Regions from separate parts of the Pseudomonas sp. SZ40 genome, predicted to be linked through region 1. Evidence: predicted binding sites of a transcription regulator. Region 1 holds the regulator's gene; each other region holds the start of a gene.
What was found. The regulator sigma-54, encoded in region 1, starts transcription at its own class of promoters, with help from an activator protein. The targets are predictions, from matches to a motif close to ANTGGCATNNANNTTGCTNT.

Region 1 (10,673 bases):
CTCTTCCACCACCGCCTCGCTGGTACTTGGCGACGCCCTGGCCATCGCGCTGCTGGAGGCCCGCGGCTTCACCGCCGAAGACTTCGCCTTCTCCCATCCGGGCGGTGCCCTGGGTCGCCGCCTGCTGCTCAAGGTCGAGAACGTCATGCACGCGGGCGAGAGCCTGCCGCAGGTCAAACGCGGCACCAGCCTGCGTGATGCATTGCTGGAAATGACCCAGAAAGGCCTGGGCATGACCGCGGTCCTTGAAAACGACGGTCGTCTGGCCGGGATCTTCACCGACGGTGACCTGCGCCGCGCCCTGGACAAAGGCATCGATGTACGTGATGCGCGCATCGACGACGTCATGACCCCGCACGGCAAGACCGCTCGTGCCGATATGCTCGCTGCCGAGGCCCTGAAGATAATGGAAGACAACAAGATCAGCGCGCTGGTGGTAATCGACACCAGTGGTTACCCGGTAGGCGCCTTCAACCTTGGCGACCTGCTGCGCGCGGGGGTCATGTGATGAACGACCTTCTGCAGCGCGCTCGCGCAATCAAACTGGCGATCTTCGACGTCGACGGCGTGCTTACCGACGGCAAGCTGTACTTCCTGGTCGACGGCAGCGAGTTCAAGACCTTCAATACCCTGGACGGTCAGGGCATCAAGATGCTGATCAACTCAGGCGTACGCACCGCTATCATCAGCGGCCGCAAGACCCCGGTGGTCGAGCGTCGCGCACAGAATCTGGGTATCCAGCATCTGTACCAGGGCCGTGAAGACAAACTCGACGTGCTCGACGAGCTGCTCGCCGAGCTGGGCCTGAGCTACGAACAGGTGGCCTACCTGGGCGATGACCTGCCGGACCTGCCGGTGATTCGCCGCGTCGGCCTGGGCATGGCGGTAGCCAGCGCCAACGGCTTCGTGCGCGAGCATGCCCACGGCGTCACCGAAGCGCGTGGCGGCGAAGGTGCGGCCCGCGAATTCTGCGAACTGATCATGCGCGGCCAGGGCACTCTCGAAGCCGCCCAGTCCGCCTACCTCTAGGGCCTGCCGATGCTGCGCAAATTCATCACTCCCGTCCTGCTGACCTTCGGTGCACTGCTGCTGGTGGCCGCCGGGTACTGGAACATCAATCCAGACAGTTTCTCCAGCGCGCCACAGCAGAGCGGGCCGGACAATCCGATCGACTTCTACGCCGTGAATGCCCGCAGCGTGCAATACCTGCCCGACGGCAAGGTGCAGAGCGACATGACCAGCGACCGCCTGGAGCACGTGCAGAGCACCGACGTCACCCTGCTGACCGAGCCGCGCATGAATCTGTTCCGCGGCACCGAACTTCCCTGGAAGGTGCGCAGCGCCCGTGGCGAGGTAGGCCCGGATGGCGAAGAGGTCGAATTGATCGATCAGGTGCGCGTGGAGCGCACGGACGAAAAAGGCCGCCCCACTATACTCACCACCAGCCGCCTGACCGTATTCCCACAGAAGGAATATGCGCAGACCCAGCAAGCCGTTAGAATCGACGCGGCCAACGGGGTGACCACGGCACAAGGAATGAAAGCGTACTTGAATGACGGCAGGATGCTCCTGCAGTCCAACGTAAGAGGCCAGCATGAGGTTCGTTAAAACCCTCCCCCTACTTCTCAGCCTCGGCGCCACGCTCGGAAGCGCAAGCGCCTGGGCTCTGCCGAGCGACCGCGATCAACCGATCCGCGTGCAGGCCGACAGTGCTGAGCTGGACGACAAGCAAGGCGTGGCGGTGTACCGCGGCGATGTCGTCATCACTCAGGGCACCCTGAAAATCACTGGCGACACCGTCACCATCACCCAGAATGCACAGGGCGATATCGACGTGTTCACCTCGGTGGGCAAACCGGCCTACTACGAGCAGAAGCCGTCTGCCGACAAGCAGATCGTCAAGGCCTACGGCCTGACCATCCAATACTTCGCGGCCAATGAACGCATCGTGCTGATCGACCAGGCCAAGGTGGTTCAGGAAGGCAACACCTTCGAAGGCGAGAAGATCGTCTATGACACCCAGCGTCAGATCGTCAATGCTGGTCGCGCCACGGGCACCAACGTGTCGACCCCGCGCCCGCGCATCGACATGGTGATTCAGCCGCAGAAGAAACCCGCCGCCGAGCAGGGCCAATAACGATGGCAACACTGAAAGCCCAGCATCTGGCAAAAAGCTACAAGGGTCGCCAGGTCGTTCGCGACGTCAGCCTGAGCATCGAAAGCGGGCAGATCGTCGGCCTGCTCGGCCCCAACGGCGCCGGCAAAACCACCTGCTTCTACATGATCGTCGGCCTGGTTCAGGCCGATCAGGGCCGCGTGCTGATCGACGATCTCGACGTCAGCCACCAACCCATGCATGGCCGTGCTCGCGCCGGTATCGGCTACCTGCCTCAGGAAGCCTCGATCTTTCGCAAGCTGAGCGTCTCCGACAACATCATGGCGATCCTGGAAACGCGCAAGGACCTCAACCGTGCGCAGCGTCTGCAGGAGCTGGAAAGCCTGCTGCAGGAATTCCACATCACGCACATCCGCGACAACCTGGGCATGAGCCTCTCGGGTGGCGAACGCCGCCGCGTCGAAATCGCCCGCGCCCTCGCCACCTCGCCGAAATTCATCCTTCTCGATGAGCCCTTCGCCGGCGTCGACCCGATCTCGGTCGGTGACATCAAGCAAATCATTCACCACCTCAAGGCCAAAGGCATTGGCGTGCTGATCACCGACCACAACGTGCGCGAAACCCTGGATATCTGCGAAACCGCCTACATCGTCAGCGATGGTCAACTGATCGCCGAAGGCGATTCCGCTGCGATCCTGGCCAACCAGGTGGTCAAGGAAGTCTATCTGGGCCACGAATTCCGCCTGTAACGAATTTCCCGCCGATGAACGCCCAGCGCCCGCTACCCACGACAGGGTCGTAATGAAATGGTAACGGGCTCTAGGCAAAGCACTCGGATTCAGGCATATAATTTGCTTCCTAGTGGCGCTTTGGCGCCCTGTCGTGGATCGCGCACAGACGCCAGATAAGGTCTGCAATGAAACCATCGCTAGTCCTGAAAATGGGCCAGCAGCTGACGATGACACCGCAGCTGCAACAAGCCATTCGCCTGCTCCAACTGTCCACGCTGGATCTGCAACAGGAGATCCAGGAGGCACTGGAGTCGAACCCGATGCTCGAGCGTCAGGAAGAAGGCGACGACTTCGACAATTCGGACCCCATGGCCGACGGCGCGGAAAGCGCACCCACGGCGGCCGCTCAGGAAGAGAAATTTCAGGAACCAACTTTCCAGGAAAACACCCAGACCGTCGACAATCTGGAAGAAGGCGAATGGGGCGAGCGAATCCCCAGCGAACTGCCGGTCGACACGGCCTGGGAAGACGTCTATCAGACCAGCGCCAGCAGCCTGCCAAGCAATGATGACGACGAGTGGGACTTCACCACTCGCACCTCTGCCGGCGAGAGCCTGCAGAGTCACATGCTCTGGCAACTCAACCTGGCACCTATGTCCGACAAGGACCGCCTCATCGCAGTGACGCTGATCGACTGCATCAATGGTCAGGGCTACCTCGAGGAAACCCTCGAAGAAATCACCGACGCCTTCGACCCCGAACTCGATGTCGAGCTCGATGAAGTCGAAGCCGTGCTGCACCGCATCCAGCAGTTCGAGCCTTCCGGCATCGCCGCCCGCGACCTGCGCGAGTGCCTGCTTCTGCAACTGCGCCAACTGCCGGCCAATACCCCCTGGCTGAGCGAGGCCCAGCGCCTCACCAGTGACTACCTCGACCTGCTCGGCAGCCGCGACTACAGCCAGCTGATGCGCCGCATGAAGCTCAAGGAAGACGAGCTGCGCCCGGTCATCGAGCTGATTCAGAGCCTCAACCCGCGCCCCGGTTCGCAGATCGAATCGAGCGAGCCCGAGTACGTGGTGCCTGACGTGATCGTGCGCAAGCACAACGATCGCTGGCTGGTGGAACTCAACCAGGAGGCCATGCCTCGCCTGCGCGTCAACGCGCAGTACGCAGGTTTCGTGAAGCGCGCCGACTCCAGCGCCGACAACACCTTCATGCGCAATCAGTTGCAGGAAGCACGCTGGTTCATCAAGAGCCTGCAGAGCCGCAACGAAACCCTGATGAAGGTCGCGACGCAGATCGTCGAACACCAGCGCGGCTTCCTCGACTACGGCGACGAAGCCATGAAGCCGTTGGTACTGCACGACATCGCCGAAGCGGTGGGCATGCACGAGTCGACCATCTCGCGTGTCACCACCCAGAAGTACATGCATACACCGCGTGGCATTTACGAGCTGAAATACTTCTTCTCCAGCCACGTCAGCACCTCCGAAGGCGGCGAATGTTCGTCCACCGCGATCCGCGCGATCATCAAGAAACTGGTCGCCGCGGAAAATGCGAAAAAGCCATTGAGCGATAGCAAGATCGCTGGTTTACTGGAAGCACAGGGCATTCAAGTGGCGCGCCGCACAGTCGCCAAGTACCGTGAATCGCTCGGTATAGCGCCTTCGAGCGAACGCAAACGACTGATGTGAGCGGCCTTGTAGTAGAGCCCCAGTGTTCCTGCGGCAGGTGTATAGCCTGCCACTCACACACGGCAACAAGGAGAAGCGGTATGCAAGTCAACATCAGTGGGCACCAGCTGGATGTGACAGACGCACTACGCAGCTACATCGAGGAAAAGCTCGGACGTCTCGAGCGGCACTTCGACAAGATCACCAATGTGCAGGTCATCCTGGAGGTCGAGAAGCTCAAGCAGAAAGTCGAAGCCACCTTGCACATCGCCGGAGGCGAAGTGGTGGCCAATGCCGAGCATGAAGACATGTACGCCGCCATCGATCTACTGACCGACAAACTTGACCGCCAACTCATCAAGCACAAGGAAAAACAGCTCGACCGCCAGCAGGGCGCAATGGCCCGCTGACCTCGTCCTTCTCCTATGATCCGACTTGAAAATATCCTGACCCCCGGCCGTTCCCTCGTGAACGTGCCGGGCGGCAGTAAAAAGCGTGTACTCGAACAGATAGCTGCCGTGATCGCGCGCGACCTGCCCGATCTCGATGGCCAGACCATCTATGAAAGCCTGATCGCCCGGGAGAAACTCGGCTCGACCGGTTTCGGCAATGGCATCGCCATTCCTCATTGCCGCTTGCCCGGATGCAGTTCACCGATCAGTGCGCTGCTGAAACTCGACGCCGCGGTGGATTTCGACGCAATCGATGGCGCCCCTGTCGATTTGCTGTTCGTGCTGCTGGTTCCCGAAGCAGCGACCGATGAGCACCTGGAACTGCTGCGCCAGATCGCCAGCATGTTCGACCGCGAGGACGTTCGCGAGCGACTGCGCCAGGCTCAGGACAGTCAATCGCTGTACCAGACCGTAGTGAACGTGCAGAACGGCCAATAGCCCTACACAGGATGAGCCCATGCGCCTGATCATCGTCAGCGGCCGTTCCGGCTCGGGCAAGAGCACCGCTCTCGACGTGCTCGAGGACAACGGTTTCTATTGCATCGACAATCTGCCTGCCGGCCTGCTTCCCGAGCTGGCCGAACGGGCGTTGCTGCACACCGAGCTGTTGCACCCGCAAGTGGCGGTGTCGATAGACGCACGCAACCTGCCCAGCCAGCTCAAGCGTTTCTCCGAACTGCTCGACGAAGTGCGCGGCCGCAATATCCGCTGCGATGTTCTTTACCTGGATGCCAGCGAAGAAACGCTGCTCAAGCGCTTTTCGGAGACGCGCAGGCGTCATCCGCTGACCAACGACCAGCGCTCGCTGGCCGAGGCCATGGTCGACGAGACCAAGCTGCTGAGCCCGATCATCGACCGTGCCGACCTCAAGATCGATACCACTCACCTGAATCTCTACCAACTGCGCGACACCCTCAAGCTGCGCCTGCTCAACCAGCCTGAGCCGGGCACCGCCTACCTGATCGAGTCCTTCGGTTTCAAACGGGGGATGCCAGTGGATGCGGACCTGGTGTTCGACGTGCGCTGCCTGCCCAACCCCTACTGGAAGCCCGAGCTGCGTGACTTCACGGGCCTCGAACAGCCGGTGGAGGAATACCTCGCAGCCCAAGAGGACGTCCAGGACATGTACCAGGACATCTTCGCCTACCTGCACAAATGGCTGCCGCGCTTCGCTGCCAGCAATCGCTCCTACGTCACCGTTGCGATCGGCTGCACCGGTGGCCATCATCGTTCGGTGTATCTCGCCAACCGCCTGGGCCACGCCCTCAAACCGCTGCTGAAGAACGTTCAGATCCGCCACCGCGACCTCAGTTAAGGAATTGCCGCGATGCCCGCCCGTGAAATCACCATCATCAACAAACTCGGCCTGCATGCGCGTGCCGCCGCCAAGTTCGTCGGAGTCGCAGGGCGCTTTCCCTGCCAGGTGAAAATCGGGCGCAGCGTCGATAGCCTGGTGGACGGCAAGAGCATCATGGCGGTGATGATGCTCGCCGCCGGCAAGGGCACCACCGTGCATCTGGCGACCGAGGGCGAACGGGAAGAGGAAGCCCTGCAGGCGCTGATCGATTTGATCAACAACTACTTCGACGAAGGCGAGTAACCGCTCTCAGACGCTCAGGGCATTGCCCAGAACCAGCATCAGCACGAACCCCGATGCGAACCCCAGCGAGGCCGGCGGCACGTCAGCGCGCCGATACAGCTTGGGAATGATCTCGCGCAGCACCACGAAGAGCATCGCTCCCGCGGCCATCGCCAGCCCCCAGGGCAGCAGCTGCAGCGACGCACCGGCCAGCCAGGCCGAAAGCACGGCGAACAGCGGCTCTACCAACCCGGACGCCGCACCGCAGAAGACCGCCTTGTAGCGCGACATGCCCGCCCCGGCCAGCACCAAGGCAATGATCAGCCCCTCGGGCACGTCCTGCAACGCAATCCCCAGCGTCAAACCGTCGGCATTCGCCAGATTGGCTGCAGCCGCCACGCCGACCGCCATGCCCTCCGGCACGTTGTGCAACACGATGGCGATGACGAACAGCCAGACGCTCGACCCGACGCCCTGATTTACCCGCGCTCGCGATGTACGGGACAACCCGTGGCCCAGCACCCATAAGGCGCCAGCACCCAGTACCACTGCCGCGGCGACCAGCAATGAGCCCTGACTGCTGGTCAGGCCCTGCTCGTCAGCCAGCTGAAAAGCCGGCGGCAGTAGTGAGAAAAGACTGGCAGCGAGCATCATGCCCCCGCCCAAACCCAGCATGGCCGTGTACGAACGTGCCGAAATGCTGCGCATGAAAATGACCGGCAAGGCGCCCAGAGCCGTGCCAAGAGCGCACAGCATGCCACCTTGCCAGGCATACCACAGAGCCGGCGAAAGCCGGCTCTGCAAACCACTCCAGACCTTGAGGGCGAGAATGGTCCCGCCGCCAACGAGCAGCATCAGGCCCAGTGCATAGCGAAAGGAACGGCCATTGGCCGCAATCAACTCGTGCAGCGGGCTCATAGGCACACTCGATGTGGGCTCATGGGCATGCGATCAGGCCAGAGCGGCCTGATAGCGGCGTGCGACTTCGGCCCAATCGATGACGTTGTAGAACGCACCGATGTATTCGGGACGACGGTTCTGATAACGCAGGTAGTAGGCATGCTCCCACACGTCCAGACCGAGGATCGGCGTGTTGCCGTTCATCAGCGGGCTGTCCTGGTTACCGGTGCTCTCGACCACCAGTTTCTTCTGCGGCGTCACGCTGAGCCAGGCCCAGCCACTGCCGAAGCGGGTCAGTGCGGCTTTGGTGAAGGCTTCCTTGAAAGCCTCCAGACCACCCAGCTGGCTGTCGATGGCGGTTTTCAGTTCGCCTTGAGGCTCGCCACCACCGCTGGTGCTCATCACGGTCCAGAACAGCGAGTGGTTGGCATGTCCACCACCGTTGTTGATCACCGCAGCGCGCTTGTCTTCCGGCACGTCCTTGAGGCGAGTCAGCAGCTCTTCGACCGGCAGCTCGCCGAGCGAGTTGCCTTCCAGGGCAGCGTTGAGGTTGTTGACGTAGGTCTGGTGGTGCTTGCTGTGATGGATTTCCATGGTTTGCGCATCGATGTGCGGCTCCAGGGCATCGTAGGCGTAAGGCAGAGCAGGCAGGCTATACGGCATGGTTTTCACTCCTCTAATGGTACTGACGAACGACAGACGCTGGGCGTTCTGCCGGTGAAGCATCGCCAGGCGCATGGGCGCCCAACAATCGATCCGTACGGGGGTAGGCCCCGTGCTCGGCGACAAAGTTCAACAGACTGGTGTAGGTTCGGCCGCTGTGATTGAGTGCGGCCTGGCGCAAGGACGGCGACAGATGCTCACTGTCCATGCAGCGCAACAGGTGTTCATGGCAGGCACAGAGGTGCTCCGCGGAGCCTTCCGGATGACCGATCATCAGTTGCAGATCGGCCAGGTTGTGCTGAGAAACGACGAAAGCCGCCACCGCAGCATCGGCATCCCGCCAGCGCTCGAACAGCACTTGAGCAAGCGCCAGCGCTTGCAGATACTGTTCCCGCGCCTCGACCCAGGAACCCTCGGCGAAGTAGCGGTTACCCGCCTGGATGAGTCGCTTCCACTGCTCCATGGATTGCCTCCTCGCCCTGAGACGAAAATGCGCAGGCCAGATGACCTGCGCGGCGGTTTCAACGATTACAGACCACCTTCGGTAAGGCGTTCCGGGTTGAGCAACTGCTCCAGTTCGGCACGCCCCAGATCGGTCATTTCCTCGGCCACGTCGATGATCGGCCGGCCTTCGCGATACGCCTTCTTGGCGATTTCCGCCGCCTTCTGATAACCGATCAGCGGGTTCAGCGCCGTTACCAGAATCGGGTTGCGGCCTAGTGCTTCCTTGAGCTTCGGCTCGTTGACCTTGAAGCTGGCGATGGCACGATCCGCCAGCAGGCGGCTGGCATTGGCCAGCAACTCGATGCTGCCGAGCAGATTGTGAGCGATCACCGGCAACATCACGTTCAGCTCGAAATTCCCGGACTGCCCCGCCACCGCGATGGTGGTGTCATTGCCGATGACCTGAGCCGCGACCATGGCGGTGGCTTCCGGGATCACCGGATTGACCTTGCCCGGCATAATCGAGGAACCAGGCTGCAGCGCTTCGAGTTCGATCTCACTGAGGCCGGCCAGTGGGCCGGAGTTCATCCAGCGCAGATCGTTGGCGATCTTCATCAACGACACTGCCGTGGTCTTCAGTTGCCCGGACAGCGCCACCGCTGTGTCCTGAGAGCCGATCAGCGCGAAGAAGTTGGTGCCGGGGGTGAATTGCCGACCTGTCAGCGCATTGAGCTCCTGACAGAATAGTTCGGAAAATCGCGGATGCGCGTTGATGCCGGTACCGACCGCTGTACCACCCTGGGCCAGGGCCTGGAGGGCGGGCAGCAGGCTGGTGAGCAGCTGGATATTGCCCTGGATTTGCTGCGCCCAGCCATCGAGCACCTGGCTCATGCGCACCGGCATGGCATCCATCAGGTGCGTACGACCGGTCTTCACGAAGGGTTGCACCTCGAGAGACTTCTCGCAGAGCACCTTGAGCAGGTGACCGAGCGCCGGCAGCAGATTCTCGCTGACCTCGATGGCGGCACTGACATGGATGGTGGTGGGGATGATGTCGTTGCTGCTCTGACCACAGTTGACGTGATCGTTGGGGTTCACCGGCTCGCCGAGAATGCCCGTGGCCAGGGTGGCGATCACTTCGTTGGCATTCATGTTGGAGCTGGTGCCGGAACCGGTCTGGAACACATCCACCGGGAAGTGACGCATGAAATCCTCGGCCAGCAGTTGCTGGCACGCTGAAACGATGGCATCGCCCTGGGCAGGCAGGATCTGCTCCAGATCCACGTTGGCGCGGGCAGCGGCGGCCTTGGCCAGTACCAGCGCACGAATGAACGCCTTGGGCATGGCCAGCCCCGATACCGGGAAATTGTTGACCGCACGCTGGGTCTGGGCACCGTAGAGGGCCTCGGCGGGGACGGCCAGTTCGCCCATGCTGTCGCGTTCTATCCGGGTGTTACTCATAGGGATTTCCTTCTGCCAATTCGGACATCGAAAGAGAGGGCTGCATGCGCAAGGTGGCCAGACGGTTGCGAACGCGATTCAGACTGTGTTGCTGATCGCGATTGGTCGCCAGGTGCTGCAGCGCGTAGAGGGAGCGGTAGGCGTGATCGAGGCAGACACTGCGCCAGTGCCAGGGCAGCGCCGTATCGCAGGCGGTATCCATGAGCAGATTCAGGGTGGTCAGCGACATCCGCCAGGGGCACAGGCGGCCATGCTCGACCAGTTGTCGCCCCTGTGCCCAGTGCAACTCGAGCAGCCTTGGTTCATCGGGAAGCAGCCCGCAACGGATCCGAAAACCCAGCCAGTACCAACAATCCAGACAGGGCGTATTGCTCGAGCGAAATCTCATGGCTCACCTTTTAAAAGCTAATAATATTAATTCCTATATAGAAAGAATAATCAATACCGAATTGATGTGAAGCGCCATTGGTCTCGCCGCGCAGCATCGCGGCTGCGCCCAATGGCAAAGATGCAGAAAGAGAAAATGGCCGAACGGCCGGCAATACGCCGCCATCTGCGTTCAGTATTCGGGAAACGGAGTGAAAAGACGGGCACCACCACATTGCGTGGCTAGCCAGAGTCCGCTGACGTTTTCAGGAGTGGCAACGAAAACGT
Region 2 (10,673 bases), on a different contig from region 1:
GAGTGGAAGTTGTCGAACTCCACCAGGAAGTCGGCGAAGTCACCGCTGTGCTCGGCCTTGACGCCGTCGATCAGCTGTTCGGCGGTGATGCCTTCCTTTTCTGCACGCAGCATGATGGCCGAGCCGTGGGCATCGTCCGCGCAGACGTAGATGCACTGGTTGCCGCGCAGTTTCTGGTAGCGCACCCACATGTCGGTCTGGATGTACTCGAGCATGTGGCCAAGGTGGATCGAACCGTTGGCGTAGGGCAGGGCGCTGGTAACGAGAATCTGGCGAGCTTGGGACATTGTCAGGCTGTCATCGGGTGAAGGGAGGTCGGTCACTATAAAGTAACCGGGCGCGTTCCGGCCAGCGGGCAAATAGCGCTGACATCGACTTGAATTTAGAGGCGTAAGCGGGTTCCAACGGGAACCTTCCGCTCCCAGCAAGGAGATGAACCATGCCTGCAGTTTTACGTCCGCTCGCCTGTGCCACCGCTCTGGCTCTGTTGGTTGGCTGTGCCTCGAACAACCCCTACGACAACGCCGGTGGTGGCGCAGCCAGCGGCGGTGGCCACCGTACTGCCACCTACGGCGGCCTGGCGGCGCTTGCCGGTGCGGCGGTCGGCGCTGCAATCAGCCACGATGACCGCGGCAAGGGCGCTGCAATCGGTGCCGTGCTCGCCGGCGCTGCGGGTGCCGGCTACGGCTACTACGCCGACCGTCAGGAGGCCGAGCTGCGCCGCAGCATGGAGGGCACTGGTGTCGAGGTGCAGCGTCAGGGGGATGACATCAAGCTGATCATGCCCGGCAATATCACCTTCGCCACCGACTCCGCGGATATCGCGCCCAGCTTCTATGCACCGCTGAACAACCTGGCGACCTCGTTCCAGCAGTTCCAGAACAACAGCATCGAGATCGTCGGTTACACCGACAGCACCGGTTCACGTCAGCACAACATGGCGCTGTCCCAGCGTCGTGCGCAGAGCGTGACCAGCTACCTGACCGCCCAGGGCATCGACGGCAGCCGCCTGTCCAGCCGCGGTGCCGGCCCGGACCAGCCGATCGCCGACAACGCCACTGCCGATGGGCGTGCGCAAAACCGTCGCGTCGAGGTGAATCTCAAGCCGCTGCCCGGTCAGCCCGTGCAATGAGCATCGCAGGCTGGGGGCCTGCGGGTCTCCGGTCTGCATCTGGCTTGTAGCTCGGGTAGGATAGGCGTCTTTCCTGCCATCTCCGGAGCCAAGCATGAGCGCTGATATCCGCGCCGCGGTCGAAGCCGTGTTGCGCCAGTACACCGATCCCCATCTCGATCAGGATCCGCTCAGCGCCGGTTGCGTGCGCGCCATCGACGTCATGGGCGACCAGGTCAGCGTGAAGCTCGAACTGGGCTACGCTGCTGCGCTGTTCAAGCAGGGCTGGGCGCAGTTGCTGCAACTCGCCATCGAGAATATCAAAGGTGTACGCAGCGCCAGCGTAACGGTGAACTGCGTGATCGCCGCCCACAAGGCGCAGGCTCAGGTGCCGGCCCTGGCCAACGTCAAGAACGTCATCGCCGTGGCGTCCGGCAAGGGTGGGGTGGGCAAGTCCACCACCGCTGCCAACCTGGCCCTGGCATTGGCCCGCGAGGGCGCACGGGTGGGCATTCTCGATGCGGATATCTATGGGCCCAGCCAGGGCATCATGTTCGGCATTGCCGAAGGCACGCGGCCTCAGGTCCGTGAGCAGAAGTGGTTCGTGCCGCTCGAAGCCCATGGCGTGCAGGTGATGTCCATGGCTTTTCTCACCGACGACAACACCCCGGTGGTGTGGCGCGGGCCGATGGTCTCTGGCGCGTTGCTGCAGTTGGTCACCCAGACGGCCTGGGATGACCTCGATTATCTGATCATCGACATGCCGCCCGGCACTGGAGATATCCACCTGACCCTGGCGCAGAAAGTCCCGGTGGCGGGGGCGGTCATCGTCACCACGCCGCAGGATCTGGCCCTGCTCGACGCCCGCAAGGGCGTCGAGATGTTCCGCAAGGTGAACATTCCGGTGCTGGGCGTCGTGGAGAACATGGCCGTGCACATCTGTTCCAGCTGCGGCCATGCCGAGCATCTATTCGGTGAAGGGGGGGGCGAGAAGCTGGCTGCCCAGTTCGGCGTCGATCTGCTGGCCTCCATGCCACTGTCCATGGCCATTCGCATGCAGGCCGACGGCGGCAAACCGACGACCATCGCCGATCCGGAAAGCCAGATCGCCATGCTCTATCAGCAGGTGGCCCGTCAGGTCGGTGCGCGTATCGCCTCGAGTGCGGCGACGGCGCAGGTTATGCCGACCATCGTCATCGCTGACGATTGAAAACCGCTGCGCGCCCGCCTGGCGGGCGCGCAGGTAAATCGCAGGCATAAAAAAACCCCGCCGAAGCGGGGTTTTTTATAGAAAGAGCAGGTTAGATAACCTGAACTTCCTCAGCTTGCATGCCTTTCTGACCACGGGTGGCCACGAAGGAAACTTGCTGGCCTTCTTTCAGGCTCTTGAAGCCATCGCTCTGGATAGCTTTGAAGTGTACGAACAGGTCGTCACCGGATTGCGGAGTGATGAAGCCGTAGCCTTTCTCATCGTTGAACCACTTAACGGTGCCATTCTGACGATTGGACATGTGATGTCTCCTAATATCTAAATAAATAACAGCCCTGGAATAGGACCAGGCCGGGACTGAGTGCAACGAGTACTAGGAGTCGGACGATGTTTGGATCGAAATCTAGGCATCATGTAGCGATTCGCGGTGACACATGCAGCACAGTGGGGTCACCATACCCGCTTTTTTCGGGAAGTGCGAATGGTCTGTAAGTCTTTCTGCGATTTCCTTGCATTCTCCTCGTTGGCTTATAGCCGAAACGCTGTGTCAAGAGGCTTTGAACCCGAACCTTCAGCCCGGTAAGATGCGCTCACTTTTTCACCGAACAGACCTTCAGGACGGCCCCGCCATGAGCATCAAATCAGACAAGTGGATTCGCCGCATGGCCCAGGAACACGGCATGATCGAGCCGTTCGTCGAGCGCCAGGTGCGTAGCGAAGGCGGTCAGCAACTGATCTCCTACGGTGTGTCGAGCTACGGCTACGACGTGCGCTGCGCCGATGAATTCAAGGTCTTCACGAATATCAACTCCGCCACCGTCGACCCGAAGAATTTCGATGAGAAAAGCTTCGTCGATATCAAGAGTGACGTGTGCATCATCCCGCCGAACTCGTTCGCCCTGGCTCGTACCGTGGAGTTCTTCCGTATTCCTCGCAACGTGCTGACCATCTGCCTGGGCAAGAGCACCTACGCGCGCTGCGGCATCATCGTCAACGTCACGCCGCTGGAGCCGGAATGGGAAGGGCACGTGACCCTGGAGTTTTCCAACACCACCACACTGCCCGCGAAGATCTATGCCAACGAGGGCGTTGCGCAGATGCTGTTCCTCGAGTCCGACGAGGCCTGTGAGGTGTCGTACAAGGACCGTGGCGGCAAGTATCAGGGGCAGCGCGGGGTCACCCTGCCCAGGGCCTGATACGGCCTCTGCGGCGCACTGCCAAGAAACCGGGATTTTCCCGGTTTTTTTGTGCGCAGCGTTTACTCGATGCTCAAGATCTTGACGGCGTGGGGTCAAATCGCAGGCAAAAAAATGGGCGCTTCATGCGCCCGGAGAAATCAATCGATGCCTAGTTTCTGAGTGGATGCGCCCTATGAAGTTCCAAAGGATTTATAGGGCGAACTGTTCACGGGTGGCAGGTCTACATGGTTATCAAGGCGCGCGACTTCGCGTGCCAGCAACAATGCCACCGCTGGAGACACACTATGAGTCAATGGAATATCGCCTACAGCAGAGATGAGGCGGCAGAAGTCCTCAAGGTCAAATCGAAAGACAAACCCAGTCTGGAACAAGCCGTGATCTGGCTGCTGGAGTGGGCCGAAGAGAATCTGGAGCGCCTCGAACCGAAGGAGCAGCCCCGTGAGGAGCAGACTCCCGCAGTTCGCCTGGAGGAGCGCTTCGGCATCACCATCACCGGCATCGCCCGAGACTGACGACCAAGCGGCTCGGGCTCAGGCGCGAGCGCGCTCCTTGCTCGCCGGCTCTGCAACGGCGGCGGAGCGGCGTGCATTCATGGGTTCGACCTTGCGCTGCTTCTCGTGCAGGAAACTCAGCACCGCATGGCGATAGGCGTTGTAACGCGGATCGTCCGCCAGTGCGATGCGATCACGGGGCCGCGGCAGATCGATGGTGAGGATCTCGCCGATGGTCGCCGACGGGCCGTTGGTCATCATCACGATGCGATCGGAGAGCAGCACCGCCTCGTCGACGTCGTGGGTGATCATCATCACCGTATTGTGCAACTCGCTCTGGATACGCATCACCTCGTCCTGCAGATGGGCGCGGGTCAACGCATCGAGTGCGCCGAAGGGTTCATCGAGCAGCAACACCTTGGGTTCCATGGCCAGCGCGCGGGCGATGCCGACGCGCTGTTTCATGCCACCGGAAATTTCGTTGGGCCGCTTGTGTAGGGCGTGGCCCATGCTTACCAGTTCCAGGTGATGCAGCGTCCAGTCACGGCGCTCGGCCTTGCTCTTGGTGCGCTTGAAGACCTTGTCGACCGCCAGGGCGACGTTTTCCTGCACCGTCAGCCAGGGCAGCAGCGAGTGGTTCTGGAACACCAGGCTACGATCCGGGCCGGGGCCGCGAACTTCTCTGCCATCCAGAATCACCGCACCGCTGCTGGAGTCGGTCAGGCCGGCGACGATGTTCAGCACCGTCGACTTGCCGCAACCGGAGTGGCCGATGATGGAGATGTACTCGCCGCGCTCGACGTTGAGGTTGATCTGGTTCAGCACATGGGACGTGACGCCGTCACGCTCGAAGTACTTTTCCACGTTTTCGATGCTCAGGTAGTGCTTGCTCATATCCGTATTCCTCAGGCCGATGTGCCGCGAGTGATGCGATTGCCGACGAACAGCACCAGGCGATCGAGCAGGAAGCCGACCACGCCGACGTAGACCAGGGCGAGAATGATGTCGCTGATGCGCGAGGCGTTCCACGCGTCCCAGATGAAGAAGCCGATACCCACGCCCCCGATCAGCATCTCTGCAGCGATGATCGCCAGCCAGGACAGCCCCACGCCGATGCGCAGCCCGGAGAAGATGTAGGGCGCGGCGGCGGGCAACATGATCTTCTGGAAGTACTCCACGCCATTGAGGCGCAGCACCTTGGCGACGTTGCGGTAGTCCTCGGGGATATTGCGGATGCCCACCGAGGTATTGATGATGATCGGCCAGATGGCGGTGATGAAAATCACGAACAGGGCCGACGGGTGACTGTCCTTGAAACCGGCCAGCGAAAGCGGCAACCAGGCCAGCGGCGGGACGGTACGCAGGATCTGGAACAGCGGATCGAGGCCGCGCATGGCCCAGGTCGACTGGCCGACCAGCACCCCCAGGGCGACACCGACGACCACCGCCAGGGCATAGCCGTAGGCTACGCGCTCGAGGCTGGCGAGCAACTGCCAGGCCATGCCGACGTCGGTGCCGCCATTGTCATAGAACGGATTGACGATCAGCTCCCAAGTGTCTTCGATGACCTGGCTGGGCGGTGGCAGCGAAGCATTGGCGCCGCTGCATAGCAATTGCCAGATCAGCAGCAGTGCCGCGGTGATCACCAGAGGCGGCAGCACCGATTGCATCAGCGTGGTCGACAGCCGTTTCAGCCAGCTTGGAGCGATGACACCAGCCGGCAGGGCCAGCGATTTTACGGGCGCATTCATGGGGCGGTTCTCCGGTTAGGCCTTCAGGGACAGGCTGTCGAGATAGGCTTGCGGGTTCTGCGGGTCGAAGGTCTTGCCGTCGAAGAAGGTCTCGACGCCGCGCGATTTGGATGGCGGAATCTGCTCGGCAGGCACCGCGAGCTCGGCGGCGGCCTGGCGCCAGATGTCTTCGCGATTGACGGTGTCGATCAGTGCCTGGCTGTCGAAATCCTTCGGCAGGTAGCCCCAGCGTTTGTTTTCGGTCAGGAACCACAGGTCGTGGCTCTGGAAAGGATAGGAGGCGAACTCGCTCCAGAAGCGCATCACGTGCGGGCTGTTTTCCACCACGCGGCCGTTGCCGTAGTCGATGTTGCCTTGCAGGCGTGCCAGCAGATCCTTGGCAGGAGCGCCGATCCAGCGGCGCTTGGCGCAGATCTCGGCGACCTGCTCCTTGTTCTCCGCCGCTTCGCAGAACATCTGCGCTTCCATCACCGCCTTGAGCAGCGCACGGGTAGCGTTGGGGTTGGCGTCGACGTAATCGGCGCGCAGCGACAGGGCCTTTTCCGGGTGATTGGCCCACAGTTCGCCAGTGGTGACCGCGCTGTAGCCGATGCCCTGGTTGATCAGCTGCGCGTTCCAAGGCTCACCGACGCAGAAGGCGTCCATGCTGCCGACCTTCATGTTGGCGACCATTTGCGGTGGCGGGATCACCACCGTCGGCAGATCCTTGTTGGGCTCGATGCCGCCGGCTGCCATCCAGTAGCGCAACCACAGGTCGTGGGTGCCGCCGGGAAAGGTCATGGCCGCGGCGATTTTCTGGCCCTTGGCAAGTTTGGCGGCGACGGCCTGCTTGAAGGCGCTGGCGTCGGTGCCGAGTTTGAGGTCCTGGTATTCCTTGCTGATGGAAATGCCCTGACCGTTGAGGTTCAGGCGCGCCAGCACATACATCGGCAATGGGGTGTTGTTGGTGGTGACCTTGCCAGCGGCCATCAGATAGGGCATCGGCGTGAGGATATGGGCACCATCGATGCCACCACTGCCGGCGCCAAGCACCAGATTGTCGCGAGTGGTGCCCCACGACGATTGCTTGAGCACTTCCACGCCGGTCATCCCGTGCTTGGCGAACAGGCCCAGTTCATCGGCCACGAACAGCGGTGCGGCGTCGGTCAGGGCGATGAAGCCGAGCTTGGCCTTGGTGGTCTCCAGACCATCGCTGCCGGCAGCCCATACCGCGCTGCTCAGCCCCGCCGGCAGCAGGCTCATCAGCGCACCGCCACCAAGCAGACCCATGGACTGCTTGAGAAAGGTACGGCGCGGCTGGCTGGTGCTGTCGTCGATGCTCGGCAATGTACGTGGCTTGTCGTCCATATCGTTTTCCCCAAAAGGCACGCATAAAAAAACGGCGTCACTCTCATGGCAGCGCTCGGGCTGCAACGAGGGTGGACGCCGTTGTCCAGGATTCGGATTGTGGAGGGGCAGTGCCTGCCTCACTCATGATGGACTTAGCAGGTTGCATGCCAGACATCCTGTCGCCTGATTCGACGGCGAGGCGATCGCCGCCGTGCAGCACACATCGATGCGTTAACTGCTTGAGCAGGAAGGCTTTTCGAAGCGCGTCCGACACGCGTCGACCATCCGCGAGCCAAGCGGGCGACATTTGCCACCGCACAGCAGCAGGGCGCGATGTCCCTTCAGTGCGCGGAGCAGGTGCATGGCGAGTTCGTTTTTGGGCATCGGGAGACTGCGGTCGAGCGAGGCGATACTGAGGGTGGAGTTCGAACTGGGTGCTGGCGGTACAGCGTCAACTGCTTTCACGGGCGGGAATCGCTGCGCTATCTCTATGTATCAAAAACGCTTGTTCCGATGGGTCGACATCAAAAGCAGACATTGTTGCCTTACCTGGGGGAACGGGCCATGCCCGTAATTTTTTTCGCGGGCATGGACTGGGCGTCCCCGCCCGCTCCCACAGAGACTGCACCGATGATCGCTGCAGCCATTGCACATGGCTGCAGCGTCGAAAGATCGTGAATAGATTCGAGCAGGGATGGCGAGCGATGCCTGGCAGGCAAGCGCTCCACTCAGCCGCGCTTGCCCTTGTCTGCGCGCGGATTTTCCTGGGCCTTGCGGGCGGCGAAGGCGAGCAGGCTCTGGGCCACGTCGACCAGCCGCATGCTGCGTTCCATGGCGGATTGGCGCAGGCGTGCGTAGGCATCTTCTTCACTGAGCCGGTAATCGTTCATCAGCAGCTTCTTGGCACGCTCGATCAGCTTGCGCTCGTTGAGGGTCTCGCGGGTTTCCTTGAGCTCGTCGCTGACCCGCTGCAGACGCTGGTTCTGCTCGTGCAGCAGGTCGAGCACCGAGCGCGCCAGGTGGTTGCCCACCGAATCCTGAGGCGCACTGTCCAGCGTGCTGCTGTGCACGCTGAACAGCAGCGCCTGATCGCTGCCGACATCCATCTGCGCCAGGCGCTTGAGCAGCGTGCGATGGTTGTCCAGGTCTGCATGGGCCTCGGCGATACTGCTACGGCAATGCTCCAGCAGGCGATTGGCGAGGTGGTTTTCCACCTCCTTCATGGCATCGATGCGCCGGGTATTGAGTTCGAACCACAGCTCACAGAGGCTTGGATCCACCGTGGCATTGGCCGACGTACGCTTGGCGATGCCGCGCAGGCTGATCACCTGAGCGACGGTGTCGCCACCGTGAATCTGCTGCCAGAGCGCCACTGCTTCGGTATCGGCGAACTCGCCGAACACATCGAAGCAGCGCTCCTGGCCGTCTTCGAGATGCTGCAGACGCTCCTGCAACTCGGCATCGAAATGCCCGCGCGAGAAGCCTTCGACGCCGGCGGCGCGCTCCTGGCCGGCCAGCTCCTTGCCCTGCATGAAGTTGAACATGGCCACCAGCAGCCGGGTGATGCCTGGATCGACAGCGGTATCGGCGGCTTCGAAGACCACGGCCAGCAAGCCGCCGATCAGCCGTGTGAAGGCCTGGGTGGCCAGGCGTGGCGTGGGCTCCAGTTCACGGATACGACGCCGCAACCCGGGCAGTTCGTCCAGGCCATGCAATACATAGGCGATGCGGTTGAACAGGCGGGCACGGTCCGCGGCATTGGCCTGGGCGGTATCCATGGCCATGAAGCATTCGTGTACCTGGCGCTCTACGGCGGCTGATTCGGCACTGTGTGCATCAAGTTGGTGCAGGTAATGGCTCGACTGGTTGCCGAGATAGATGTTGGAGTAGCCCCGTTCCTTCTGCAGGTGGTGCACCAACTGGCTGATATGGGTCACCAGTTGGCAGGTGAAGGACAGGCTTTCCAGGCCCTGCAGCTCGCAACGGCGGGCGGCGAGCATGAAACGCAGGGCGGCAGGCATGGTGGTGTCAGGCATGAGGGCAGTCTTTCAGGCAGTACGGTTGAACTAAAACAGTGCAAATAGCAGTCCAGTTGCCTTTGCCGGACTGCTTTTGGCTCAGGCGCTGCGCATCTCCAGTTCTCTGGCGGCGTCCATGGCGGCGCCGACCACGTCGCCAATCACCAGAATGGCCGGGCTTTTCAGCTTGAACGCCAAGGCGGCGTCGGCCATCTCCAGCAGGGTGCTGCGGCATTCGCGTTGATCCGGCAGCGAGGCGTTCTCGATCATCGCCACGGCGGTATGCGCCGCCATGCCTGCCTCGAGCAGATGCTGGCGGGTATCGGCCAGGGTGGCGATGCCCATGTACACCACCAGCGTCGTGCCGCTGTCGGCCAGCGCCTGCCAGTTGGGCGAGCTGCCATCCTGAGTGTGTGCGGTCACCAGGGTGACGCCGCGGGCGACACCGCGCAGCGTCAGGGAGATACCGCAGCGGGTCGCCGCGGCCAGGCCGGCGGTGATGCCGTTGACGATCTCGCAGTGCACGCCGCGGGCGGCCAGCCAGTCGGCCTCTTCGCCACCACGACCGAAGATGCACGGGTCACCCCCCTTGAGGCGTGCGACCACCTTGCCCTGGCGGGCATAGCGCAGCATCAGGCGATGGATGAAGGCCTGGGGCGTTGAGCGGCAGCCTCCGCGCTTGCCCACGCGGATCACCCGGGCACCGGGGCAGTGCTCCAGCACCTGCGGGTTGACCAGGTCATCGATCAGCACCACGTCGGCCAGGCCGAGGGCACGCACCGCCTTGAGGGTGAGCAGTTCCGGGTCGCCTGGGCCGGCGCCGATCAGCCAAACGCTTGGGGTCATCACGGTAATCCTTCTCTGTAGGGTCTGTTGACGTTTCCGCACGGCAACGCGGCTCGCGCTGAAACGTCAACAGACCCTAGGTTCAACCCAGTCTTCGCTAGGCTTCGATGGTCTGTAGCGCCAGCAGACGCTTGATTTCAGGTACGCAGGAGCCGCACTGGGTGCCGCAGCCGAGATTCTGTTTGAGCGCGATCAGGTCGCAGCCGCGCTCGATGCCCTCGCGCACTGCCGCCTCGCTGACGTTCATGCAGGTGCACAGGGTCTTGCCGGTCTGCGGGCGAGTCTGGCCGGGCGGGCTCTGCACTGGCGCCAGCAGCCAGCGGCGCAGCCCCAGGCCGCTGTCGTCATCGAGCGAGGTCTGGTTTTGCCAGAGGTCGCGCAGCCAGCCACGAGCCAGGGTTTCACCGCTCAGGGAGAAGCCTGTCAGGCGACCGCCGTTGATACGCACGCGCTTGTGAATGGGCTGGCGGCCAGGGTCGCCACGAGGGTCGTCGTAGCGGATCACCGGTCCTTTGGCCAGGCCCAGTTGTTCCTGAAGCAGCTCGAGCAGCCCGGCATCGGGCGCATGATGGTGGGCGACGCGCATCACCAGTGCCGAGTTCTCGCGGCCGGCCAGGCCGAAGCTGGCGTAGGCGAAGGTTTCGCACAGCGGGTGCAGGGCTTGCAGGCGTTGCTGAACATCACCTTCGATCAGCGCGTGGAAGCTCCAGGGCAGGTC
Region 3 (10,673 bases), on a different contig from region 1:
CAGCGTCGCACCAGCAGGCAACCCGTTGAAACCGCCCGCAGCCGAATCGTAAGTCAGTGTCAGCGGAGGAAATGCGGCCTGCAACGCTGCCGGGTCGATATTGCTACCCGTGGACTGCAGCGTCGGCTGACTGATCACACCGTTGCCGCGGTTCTGCAGATTGGCCTCGGCGCGAACCGGCGCAGCGAACGCCAGCTGGTCGGCCTGGTCCAGCACGGTGGATATGGTCGAGGCGCCAATGCGCGTCGGCTGCAGCACGAACGAATCACCCGCGGCAGGTGCAGGAGTGCCGACAACGATCTGGAACCCCTGGTTACGTCCGGCACTGTCCTGAAAGCTCAGGGTGCCGGGAGGGTTCTGGGTGACGGTCATCGGCTGGTTGTCACTCAGGCGCCGCGCCGTGTAATTGCTGCCGTCGAACTCCAGTCGATAGTCGCTGGTGGTCAAGAGCGAACTGTTGGTGATGTTCAGGATCGGTGACGCATTGCTGCTGTTGCTGGACGACGACAGTACGCGCAAGCGGGCCAGTGACTCCGCGTTGTAATCACCGAACAGTTTGGCACCCACCTGCCCCTTCAGATCCAGGCCCTGCCCCAACTGACTGTTGACCTGATCACTCACCGCCAATGCAAGGCGCCCCAGCGAATTGAAGGTGCTGTCCAGCACCTCCTCGCGATACCGCAAGATGCCGCCCAACTCCCCACCGGTAACCTGTGTGGTGATGGTCTGCCGCGCGGCGCCAACGATGAACTGTATCTCGGAGCGATTCGGATCGTTGCTACCAGGCACCACCTCCAGGCGTGCAGCATTGCTGCCGATTACCAGAGGCTGACCCGAGCCAATGAAGACGTTCTGCGTGCCATCGTTCTGCGCCACGACATTGACGCCGATGAAGGTCGACAGCTGGCGTACCGCCTCTTCACGGGCGTCGAGCAGGTCATTGGGCTGACTGCCATTGGATTGAGCGACCGCGATGGATTCGTTGAGGCTGGCAATGGAGGTGGCAAGCCGATTGACCTGCTCGGTCACGGCGCCCATCTGTTTGTTGGCGAAGCTGTTCTGCTCGCTCAAGCGGTCATAAACGGTATTGAAGCGCCGGCTCAGCCCCTCGGCTTCGGAAAGCACCAACTGCCGAGCGGGCACATTGGAAGGGTCTTCGGCAGCGGTCTGCAGGGCCGAGAAGAACTTCTGCAGCGACGGCGTGACGCCCGTGGTGGTGCCGGCCAGCAACGAGTCGAGCTGATCGATCTGGCTCTTGTAAGCGGCGACATCGCTGCTATGCGCGGTGCTGCTGCGCAGTTGGGTAGTGAGAAACTCACTGTAACTGCGGCGGATGTCGACCAAGGTGGTGCCGGAGCCGATATAGCCGGCCCCGCTGAACTGCGGCGTACGCGTAGCCTGAATCGTATCCTGACGAGAGAATCCCGGCGTGTTGATATTGGTGATGTTATGGCCAGTGACCGCCAGCGAGGTCTTGTTCGCCGACAGGCCTGACAGGCCAATACTCAATAAGTCAGCCATGCTTCATCATCCCTGGTTGGAGGGCGCGCCGTTGGCGGCGATCATCTGGTAGGTCGACAGCTTGCGAGCGATCTGCGACACCTTTTTGGCGTACTGCGGATCGGTGGCATAGCCGGCTTTTTGCAACTCACGGGCGAACTGCTCGGGGTTGGCGGTCGAGCTCAGGGCCTTTTCATAACGCCCGTTGCTCTGCAGAAAGCTCACGTAGTCTTCGAAGCTGTGGGCATAGGATTCGTAGGCACGAAAGGACGCGGCCTCCTTCACCGGCTTGCCATTCTCGTATTCGGTGGTCATCACCCGCGCGGAATCGCCGCCCCAGCTGTTGTGGGTCTTGATACCGAACAGGTTGTGGCTGCTACTGCCATCGCCCTGCTTGATGATCGACTTGCCCCAACCGGTTTCCAGTGCTGCCTGCGCCACCAGATAGCGAGGATCGACGCCCAGCTTGGCCGCGGCCTTCTCGGCCATCGGCAGCATGGTTTCCATGAATTCCTTGGCCGACTTGAAGGTCGTGCGGCTGGCGATTTCTTCGCTGCCATTGATGTTCAGGCTGCGTTCGGCCGGTGCGGCATAGGCTTTGGCCGGCAACCAGTCGCCCTTGGCCAGGGGTTTGCCGACCGCATCGCCCGCGGGCGTTCCCGCAGCCGTGGAGGCACTGGCCGCCTCGGCGCCCGGCACGATGCCAGCCTGGATCCGCTGCGCCAGTTTGCCCGGCAGCGACAAACGACGCTGATTGAGCAAGGCCATGTCGTTGCGTTCGCCTTCGGCGGAACCCTGGGCCTTTTCGACCTGCATAGGCGCAGCGGTCTGTTCAGTGCGAGCCAGCGGTTTGCTCGGCGCAGCAGGCACCGGCGCATCGACCTGAGCGAATGGATTGGGTCGATCGCTGACGCTGCGCATCTTCGACATTTGCCGCGCCATCACGTCCGCCAGACCGATACCGTTCTTGTTGCCGGCCATGGTCACCGACAACTGCTGGTCGTACATGTCCTGGTAGGTCTTGGCCTCGTTACTGTTCATGAAGTTGCCTTCGCCGAACACCTCGTTGGCCGAACGCATGGTCTTGAGCATTTCATTGAGGAACAGCGACTCGAACTCCTTCGCGACCTTGCGAATGTTCTCCTCATTGTCGCCGCCAACCTTGAACTGGTTGAGGCGATTGAGATCGGTATAGGCGCCCGTGTCGAGAGTGGTGGTGCCGGCGGCCGCGAGTCGAGTATCCATGTCCCGCTCCTTTTAAATCACGATCAGGTCGGCCTGCAGAGCGCCGGCTTGCTTGAGCGCCTCCAGGATGGCCATCAGATCGGAAGGCGCAGCGCCTACCTGATTCACCGCACGCACGATTTCGTCGAGGGTGGTACCGGGGCCGAACTTGAACATCGGTTTCATTTCTTCGTCGGCGCCGACACGCGAACGCGGCACTACCGCAGTCTCGCCGCCGGACAGCGCGCCCGGCTGGCTGACGATCGGGTCTTCGGTGATGGTCACCGTCAGGCTGCCGTGGGTCACGGCTGCCGGCTGCACACGCACGTTCTGGCCAATGACGATGGTGCCGGTGCGCGAGTTGATGATGACCTTGGCAACCGCCTGACCGACGTCGACCTCGAGGTTTTCCAGAATCGACAGATAGTCGACGCGCTGACTCGGATCGAGCGGCGCGCTGACGCGAATCGAGCCGCCGTCGAGCGCCTGAGCCACACCTGGGCCGAGCAGCTCGTTGATGTGGTCGACGATGTTCTTTGCCGTGGTGAAATCCGGACGGTTGAGGTTCAGTGTCAGGGTGTTGCCCTGATCGAAGCCGCTCGGCACCGGACGCTCCACCGTGGCGCCACCGGGGATGCGACCGGCCGAAGGCACGTTGACGGTAATGCGCGAACCATCGGCGCCGCTGGCATCGAAACCGCCCACCACCAGGTTGCCCTGGGCGATTGCGTAGGTGTTGCCGTCGATCCCCTTGAGGGGCGTCATCAACAGGCTGCCGCCGCGCAGGCTCTTGGCGTTGCCGATCGAGGAAATGGTGATGTCGATGGTCTGCCCGGGCTTGGCGAAAGGCGGCAGGTCGGCGTGGATCGACACCGCAGCGACGTTCTTCAACTGCACGTTGCCGCCTTCCGGCACCTTGATGCCGAACTGCGCCATCATGTTGTTGAAGGTCTGCACGGTAAACGGCGTCTGGGTAGTCTGGTCGCCGCTGCCATTGAGGCCCACGACCAGGCCGTAACCGATCAACTGGTTACTACGCACACCCTGGATACTGGCCAGGTCCTTGAGCCGCTCGGCTTGAGCGGTCGAGGCCAGCAGCAGAGCTGCAACGGTGATGATCCATTTGCGCATGATCATGAACCTCAGAACGGCCACAGCGGGCTGACGAAAAAGCGATCCAGCCAACCTGGCTGACTGGCATCGGCGAAGGCGCCAGTACCGGAATAGGTGATGCGTGCATCGGCGATACGGGTCGAGGCCACGGTGTTGTCACGAGCAACGTCGTCGGAACGAACCAGACCGGCGATGCGCACCAGCTCGTCACCGGTGTTGAGGGTCATCCACTTCTCACCGCGCACGACCAGCAACCCGTTGGGCAGTACTTCGGCCACGGTCACGGTGATCGAACCGGTCAGGCTGTTGCTCTGCCCGGCCTGGCCGGAACCATTGGTGTCACGCTGGGCGCCGTACTGGGCACTGAGTCCCAGGTTCTCGGCCTTCAGCGGATTGAGGCTGGAGCTGGGGTTGTCGATCGATACGCCACCGCCGAACAGCGACGTCAGGCCGATATTGGCATTACTGTCCTTGGACATCTGCGAGCTGGCGTTCTTGCTGGCCTGCATGCGCTCGCTCAGGCTGATGGTAATCACATCACCCACGCGGAACGCCTTGCGGTCGCCGTACAGATTGTTCTCGAAGCCCGACTGGAAGATCGAGCCATTGTTCTGCGCGGCCGGCAGCGGCGTGCGTGGCAACACAGGTGCGTAGTACGGATCGTTGGGCTTGGCGACCGGCGCCACGCAGCCACTCAGCGCTACGCTGCCGAGAATCGAGAACACACACACCAAGCGGTTCATAACCACTACCTCACAGCGTTCAGGCGTATCAGGGGGTGAGCTGCTGCCCTACCCCGGGTTTCTTAAAGGTTCTGCGTGATGAAGGACAGCATCTGGTCAGCGGTGGAGATGACCTTGGAGTTCATCTCGTAGGCGCGCTGAGTGGTGATCATGTTGACCATCTCCTCGACCACGCTGACGTTGGAGTTTTCCAGGGTGTTCTGCAGGGTCGTACCCAAGCCGTTGAGGCCGGGCGTGCCGACCTGCGGCGCACCGCTGGAGGCGGTCTCCAGGAACAGGTTGTTGCCGATCGCTTCCAGACCCGCCGGGTTGATGAAGTCGGTGATCTGGATGTTGCCGACGATCTGCGGCTGCGGGTTGCCGGTGGTGGTCACCGACGCGGTGCCGTCCTCACCCACGGTGAAGGTACGCACTTCCGGTGGCAGCACGATGGCCGGCTCCAGCGCGAAACCCTGAGACGTCACCACCTGGCCATCGGAGTTCAGGTGAAAGCTGCCGTCACGGGTGTAGGACACCGTGCCATCGGGCATCAGTACCTGAAAGAAGCCGCGGCCGTTGATCGCCATGTCCATCGGCTGCTCGGTGGTCTGCAGGCTACCGGCAGTGAAGATCTTCTGCGTGCCATTGATACGCACACCGGTACCGAGCTGCAGGCCGGAAGGCAGCTGGCTGTCCTGGCTGGACTGACCGCCAGGCTGGCGACGGATCTGGTACAGCAGGTCCTCGAACTCGGCGCGATCGCGCTTGAAGCCCGTGGTGGACACGTTGGCCAGGTTGTTGGAAATGGTCGTCAGGTTCATGTCCTGAGCGGACAGGCCGGTCTTGCTGACCCAAAGTGCCGGAAGCATAGCGTTTCTCCTCGGGCGCCGGATTCATGGCGCCGCGCGTTTGGTTATCAGGTCATTTGCAAGACACGCGCCATGGCGGTGTCATTGTCTTCTGCGGTACGCATCATCTTTACCGACAGCTCGAACTGCCGGGACAGCGCCAGAATCGAGGTCATTTCCTCGACGGCATTGACGTTGCTGGACTCGAGAAAGCCCGAAGTGATCTGCACGGTGGCGTCGGCTTCCGGTGGCTGCGGGCCGTTGAAACGGATCATGCCGTCGCTGCCCTTCTGCATCTGCTTGAGGTCCGGGTTCACCAGCCGCAACCTGTCGACCTCAGCCAACACATTGGGCGCCTCGCCCAGGGCACGGATGCTGATGGTGCCGTCCTGGCCAATCTCGATCTTCTGCTCGGGCGGCACGGCGATCGGCCCGGCATTGCCCATCACCGGCATGCCATTACCGGTGCGCAGCATGCCCATGGCATCCACGTTGAGGCTCGCAGTACGCACATAGGCTTCGGTGCCATCGGGCGACTGCACGGCCAACCAGCCCTTGCCACCAATCGCCACATCCAGATCACGACCGGTTTCCTGCAAGGAGCCAGGCGTGAAATCGGTACCGGGTCGCTCGCTCATGGCGAACACACGGCTAGGCTGCGTTTCTCCAAAAATCGGCATCGAGCGCGCCTGCTCGAAATCGCGGCGAAAACCGCTCGTGGAGATGTTCGCCAGATTGTTGGCGTGGGCACGCTGGGCCAACGTGTTGTTGTGGGCACCAGTCATGGAGACGTACAGCATCTTGTCCATGTTTCCTCCGAGGTGGGGCAACTCGCCCGCGACTCTGACAAGAGCTTAAAAGCAATTCACGTGCCACCAACCACAAAAAATCGCAACCTAATGATTTTATTGGATTTATATAAACGAAACAGGCTCCCGAGGGAGCCTGAAATTTGTCGCTTGGCGAGTTGTTGCCGCTAGCGGCAACGACTCCCTGACGCGGGCATCAACGCAGGTTGATGATCGTCTGCGTGATGGCGCTCTCGGTCTCGATGGTTTTGGCGTTGGCCTGATAGTTGCGCTGGGCAACGATCAGGTTGACCAGCTGATCCGACAGCTCGACGTTGGAATCTTCCAGCGCCCCAGCCTGCAACGACCCCAGGGTGCCGCTTTTTGGCGTGCCGATGACCGGCTCACCAGATGCCGACGATTGAACCCACGCCGTTTTGCCAACCGGTGTAAGCCCCTGCATGTTGGCGAAGTTGGCCAGCACCAGTTGGCCCTGAACTTTGGTCTGGCCATTGGTATAGCGAGCGAACAGAACACCGGTCTCGTCAATTTCCAGGCCCGACAGCTCCCCGGTGCTATAACCGTCCTGCTCGACCTTGGCGACCGCAAACGTACTGTTGTACTGCGAAGACCCACGGAAATCGAACTTCACCGCCCCGCTGGCCGTGGAACCGTTTGCTGCCCAGGTCGTACCCTCGGCATTGGTCGGCGCCGCAGGCACCCAGCCATTCATGCTGAGGGTGCCATCAGGGTTCATCGACAACCCTGTGCTCAGCCTTGCCGGATCGATGGTCTGCAGCTTGCCGGACGAGTCGAAGCTCACCCCTGCCGAAAGCGCCTGAGTACTGGTCGGATCCAGCGGATTACGACCGTCCACCAGAATCTTCACGTCCCAGTTGTTCGCTCCGGTCTTCACGAAGTACTGGGTGAAGGAGTGCGCATTGCCCTGGGCGTCGTAAATATTGACCGAGGTGGAACGGTTGTAGCTGGTCGGATCCGCCGGGTTGAACGAAGCGTTGGCTGCAGTGGTACCCGCCGCAGCCCCCGCCGCATTGGCAGCCGCAAGCTGTGCAGGCGTTGCAGCCGCAGTGGCGGCCGCGATCTCGGCAGGCGTCGGGTTCGGGTTACCCGGCAACAAAGAGCCGTTGAACGCGGTTTGATAGGCGCCGTCATAGGCGCTCTGGCGCAGCACCGGAACGCTCTCGGTCGAGTTCAGGTTGAACGGCTGAGTAATGGTGGACGTAGCCCTCGGCGCCTGGCTAGCCGTTTCCACCTTCAGGTTGCCGATGATGCCGTTCTGCAAATTACCGTTGGCATCCACGCCATAACCCTGCAGGTTATGGCCGAAATTATTGACGATGAAGCCTTCACGATCAGTACCGAAGTAACCGGCACGGGTGTAGCTGATATCGCCATTGTTGCTGGTGCGGAAAAAACCGTTGCCCTGAATGGCCAGATCCAGCGAGTTCTGCGTGTAGTTGATGTTGCCCTGGCTGAACAATTGGGACACATCGCTGAGCAGCACACCGCTACCGATCGGGTTGGAGCCACTGCTGAGCATCGACGAGGCATACAGGTCGGCGAACTCGGCACGCGACTGCTTGAAGCCCGCAGTACCGGCGTTGGCGATGTTGTTACCGGTCACATTGAGGTCACTGGTTGCAGCGCGCAGGCCGCTAAGACCGATATTGAACGACATGAAAAATCTCCTTGCCGAAAGCCCGGCAGTTATAGCCTGTTAATTACTGACCAATGACCTGCACTTGCGAAAGTGGCACATTGCCGACCCCCGCAAGATTGAGCATCAATTCGTTGCCGCCCAGCGTGACGCTGTCGACGTTGGCCGGCAGCAAGGTGTAGAGCCCCTTGGTTTCGTTGCCGTAGGTCGCCTGCGCCTCGAACCTGTAGGTACCCGGTTTCATCACATTGCCGCTGGCATCCTTGCCGTCCCAGATGAAGCTCACGTTGCCAGCCTGCTGCTCACCCAGGTTGATGCGGCTCACCACCGCACCGGCAGTGTCATAAACGTTGACGTACACGTTGCTGCTGCTGGTTGGCAGCACGGCACTGGCCTTGAAGCTTTCACTGGTATCGACCACCGCCTTGTCCACCGGCACGATCACCTTGCGACCGACCAGCGAAGAAGCCTGCAGGGCCTGGGAAGACTGATAGCCGGAGAGAATGGTTTCCATGCTCGAGTTGAGCTTCTCGACGCCCTCAACGGTACTGAACTGCGCCAGCTGGGCGATGAACTCGCCATTGCCCTGAGGCTCAAGCGGGTTCTGGTTGTTCAGCTGCGCCACCAGCAGGTTGAGGAACTGGTCCTTGCCCAGCTCCTTGTTCTGCGTGGTGGAATCCTGCTTGACCTGATACTTGTCCAGTACCGAACTGGAGCTGACGCCATCAACAGTGCTCATCTCTCACTCCCGGCTCACTGACCCAAGGTCAGAACGCGCTGCATCATCTGCTTCGCGGTATTCATCATTTCCACGTTGGTCTGGAAGGCACGACTGGCAGAAATCATGTCCGCCATCTCCTCGACCACGTTGACGTTGGGGTAGTACACGTAGCCCGCTTCGTCGGCGGCCGGGTGGTTAGGCTCGTAACGTGGCATCAGGCTGCTCTGGTCCTCGACGATACCCAGTACCTGAACACCCGCGCCTGACTGATCCTGATCGGCGAACAGCGAACCGTTCTCGCCACCCTGGGCCTGCTGAAACACGGTGGCGAATACCGGATGACGAGCCCGGTAGGTCTGATCGATGCTGGAAGACACCGTTTCGGCGTTGGCGATGTTGCTGGAAATGGTATTCAGGCGAGTGCTCTGGGCACTCATGCCGGTTCCGGCGATGTTGAAAACGCTGGTAAGTGACATATCGGGCTCCTTTATTCACCACGCAGGGCGCTGACGAGCCCTTTGAATTTGCTGTTGAGCAGCGTGAAGCTGGTCTGGAAAGCCACCGAGTTCTCGGCATAGTTGGCCTGCTCGACCTGAGCGTCCACGGTGTTCTGATCGATCGATGGCGCAGTCGGCGTTCGATAAGCCAACGCCGCATCGCCCATTGGCACGCCTTCTGCTGCGATATGCCGGCTATTGGTGGTTTTCAGACCGGAGTTGCCGCTGCCGCTGCTCTTGGCAGCCTGCTGGGCCAACACGGAGGCGAAATCCAGATCTCGCGCCTTGTAGTTGGGGGTATCGGCATTCGCCATGTTATTGGCCAACACCTCGGCACGCTGAGCGCGGAAGCCCAGTGCCTTCTCGTGAATGCCAAGCGCGTTATCGAAGCTGATGCTCATCTCAGGAACCTTTGCCGTATCGGCCAGCCGGTTTTCGTGCAAAGTTCTCAGCAAAGCACGTGCCAATTTATTTTTTATCTTATAAATCAGCTGGATAAGCTAAAACAAAGGGAAGCGGCAGGCGCGGGCGGCAAAGCTTTTCCGCCGATTGGCAAGCTGAGAGCGGCAATTGAACCAGGGCTTGCCGCTTTTCTGACGCGAGGGTGACGGAACACCGTCAGGCGAGGAGAACGAACCGAATGAAAAAAGGAGGCCGGTGGGGCCTCCTTTTCGCTATCGCTGAATCACTTGGCTTTGTAAATGATCCCTGGGCTGCACTGCACCATCTGGTACTTCTCCGGCAAACCATTGAGGGCTTCGGAAGCGCCAAGGAACAGATAACCGCCTGGCTTGAGCATCGCATGGATGCGCGTAAGGATGTCCTTCTTCACATCGGCGGAGAAGTAGATCAGCACGTTGCGGCAAAACACGATGTCGAACTTGCCGAGGCTGGCGTAACTGTCCAGCAGGTTCAGCGGGCGAAACTCGACGCGGCTCTTGATCGCCGGTTTGACCACCCAGCGCCCCGGCCCCTTGGGGTCGAAGTAACGCTGCAGCCGCTCCTGGGCAAGACCGCGGCCCATCGCCAGGCTGTCGTACTCACCGGATTTGCAGTTGTTGAGCATGGTCGGCGAAAGATCAGTGGCCACGATCTGCACACCGGTCTTGAGCTGGCCGATGTTGCTGCGCTCGAACTCATCGATGCTCATCGACAGCGAATAGGGCTCTTGCCCCGACGAACAGGCCGCCGACCAAATTCGCAGGCGCTGCCCAGGGTAGGCCTTGATCAGCTCGGGCAACACTCGATTCTTGAGCACTTCGAACGGATAGGCATCTCGAAACCACAGGGTTTCGTTGGTGGTCATGGCATCGACCACCTGCTCGCGCAGACCACTGCGCGGCTGGGTCTGCATGCGCTGCACCAGTTCGCCCAGGGTCTTGATGCCGTTGGTCTCCATCAGCTTGTTCAGCCGACTGGAAACCAGGTACTGCTTATTGCTACCCAGCACGATGCCACAGGCTTTTTCCAGAAAGATCCGGAACTGTTCGAAATCCAAATTACCTGAAGACACTCGCTGAGCCTCGCCCATCTAAAAAATCGAATGCGGCAGGTAGGCCAAGGCCCACCTGTCGATTTTGCC

Region 2: ACT9T4_RS06660 (CmpA/NrtA family ABC transporter substrate-binding protein) is a predicted target of sigma-54. The motif match lies at 7,244-7,263, and genes of this name have one in related genera.
Region 3: ACT9T4_RS18250 (flagellar basal body rod protein FlgF) is a predicted target of sigma-54. The motif match lies at 6,265-6,284, and genes of this name have one in related genera.

Annotation. Positions count from the first base shown of each region.
Region 1 is NZ_JBQWIF010000004.1:197,561-208,233, forward strand. It holds gene ACT9T4_RS05955 (KpsF/GutQ family sugar-phosphate isomerase) at 1-508, shown strand, start outside; gene ACT9T4_RS05960 (KdsC family phosphatase) at 508-1,029, shown strand; gene lptC (LPS export ABC transporter periplasmic protein LptC) at 1,039-1,608, shown strand; gene lptA (lipopolysaccharide transport periplasmic protein LptA) at 1,595-2,137, shown strand; gene lptB (LPS export ABC transporter ATP-binding protein) at 2,140-2,865, shown strand; gene ACT9T4_RS05980 (RNA polymerase factor sigma-54) at 3,033-4,541, shown strand; gene hpf (ribosome hibernation-promoting factor, HPF/YfiA family) at 4,622-4,930, shown strand; gene ptsN (PTS IIA-like nitrogen regulatory protein PtsN) at 4,946-5,410, shown strand; gene rapZ (RNase adapter RapZ) at 5,430-6,287, shown strand; gene ACT9T4_RS06000 (HPr family phosphocarrier protein) at 6,300-6,572, shown strand; gene ACT9T4_RS06005 (ZIP family metal transporter) at 6,579-7,469, opposite strand; gene ACT9T4_RS06010 (superoxide dismutase) at 7,503-8,114, opposite strand; gene ACT9T4_RS06015 (DUF2753 family protein) at 8,128-8,577, opposite strand; gene ACT9T4_RS06020 (class II fumarate hydratase) at 8,643-10,019, opposite strand; gene ACT9T4_RS06025 (FagA protein) at 10,012-10,407, opposite strand.
Region 2 is NZ_JBQWIF010000005.1:122,262-132,934, reverse strand. It holds gene metG (methionine--tRNA ligase) at 1-287, opposite strand, end outside; gene ACT9T4_RS06695 (YiaD family glycine zipper/OmpA-like lipoprotein) at 440-1,132, shown strand; gene apbC (iron-sulfur cluster carrier protein ApbC) at 1,227-2,321, shown strand; gene ACT9T4_RS06685 (cold-shock protein) at 2,413-2,622, opposite strand; gene dcd (dCTP deaminase) at 2,951-3,517, shown strand; gene ACT9T4_RS06675 (hypothetical protein) at 3,805-4,032, shown strand; gene ACT9T4_RS06670 (ABC transporter ATP-binding protein) at 4,051-4,905, opposite strand; gene ntrB (nitrate ABC transporter permease) at 4,917-5,762, opposite strand; gene ACT9T4_RS06660 (CmpA/NrtA family ABC transporter substrate-binding protein) at 5,778-7,109, opposite strand; gene ACT9T4_RS06655 (nitrate regulatory protein) at 7,820-9,127, opposite strand; gene cobA (uroporphyrinogen-III C-methyltransferase) at 9,209-9,955, opposite strand; gene ACT9T4_RS06645 (nitrate reductase) at 10,053-10,673, opposite strand, start outside.
Region 3 is NZ_JBQWIF010000024.1:65,164-75,836, forward strand. It holds gene flgK (flagellar hook-associated protein FlgK) at 1-1,521, opposite strand, end outside; gene flgJ (flagellar assembly peptidoglycan hydrolase FlgJ) at 1,528-2,745, opposite strand; gene ACT9T4_RS18235 (flagellar basal body P-ring protein FlgI) at 2,758-3,855, opposite strand; gene flgH (flagellar basal body L-ring protein FlgH) at 3,867-4,580, opposite strand; gene flgG (flagellar basal-body rod protein FlgG) at 4,643-5,428, opposite strand; gene ACT9T4_RS18250 (flagellar basal body rod protein FlgF) at 5,476-6,216, opposite strand; gene ACT9T4_RS18255 (flagellar hook protein FlgE) at 6,413-7,894, opposite strand; gene flgD (flagellar hook assembly protein FlgD) at 7,938-8,612, opposite strand; gene flgC (flagellar basal body rod protein FlgC) at 8,627-9,070, opposite strand; gene flgB (flagellar basal body rod protein FlgB) at 9,082-9,492, opposite strand; gene cheR (protein-glutamate O-methyltransferase CheR) at 9,777-10,604, opposite strand.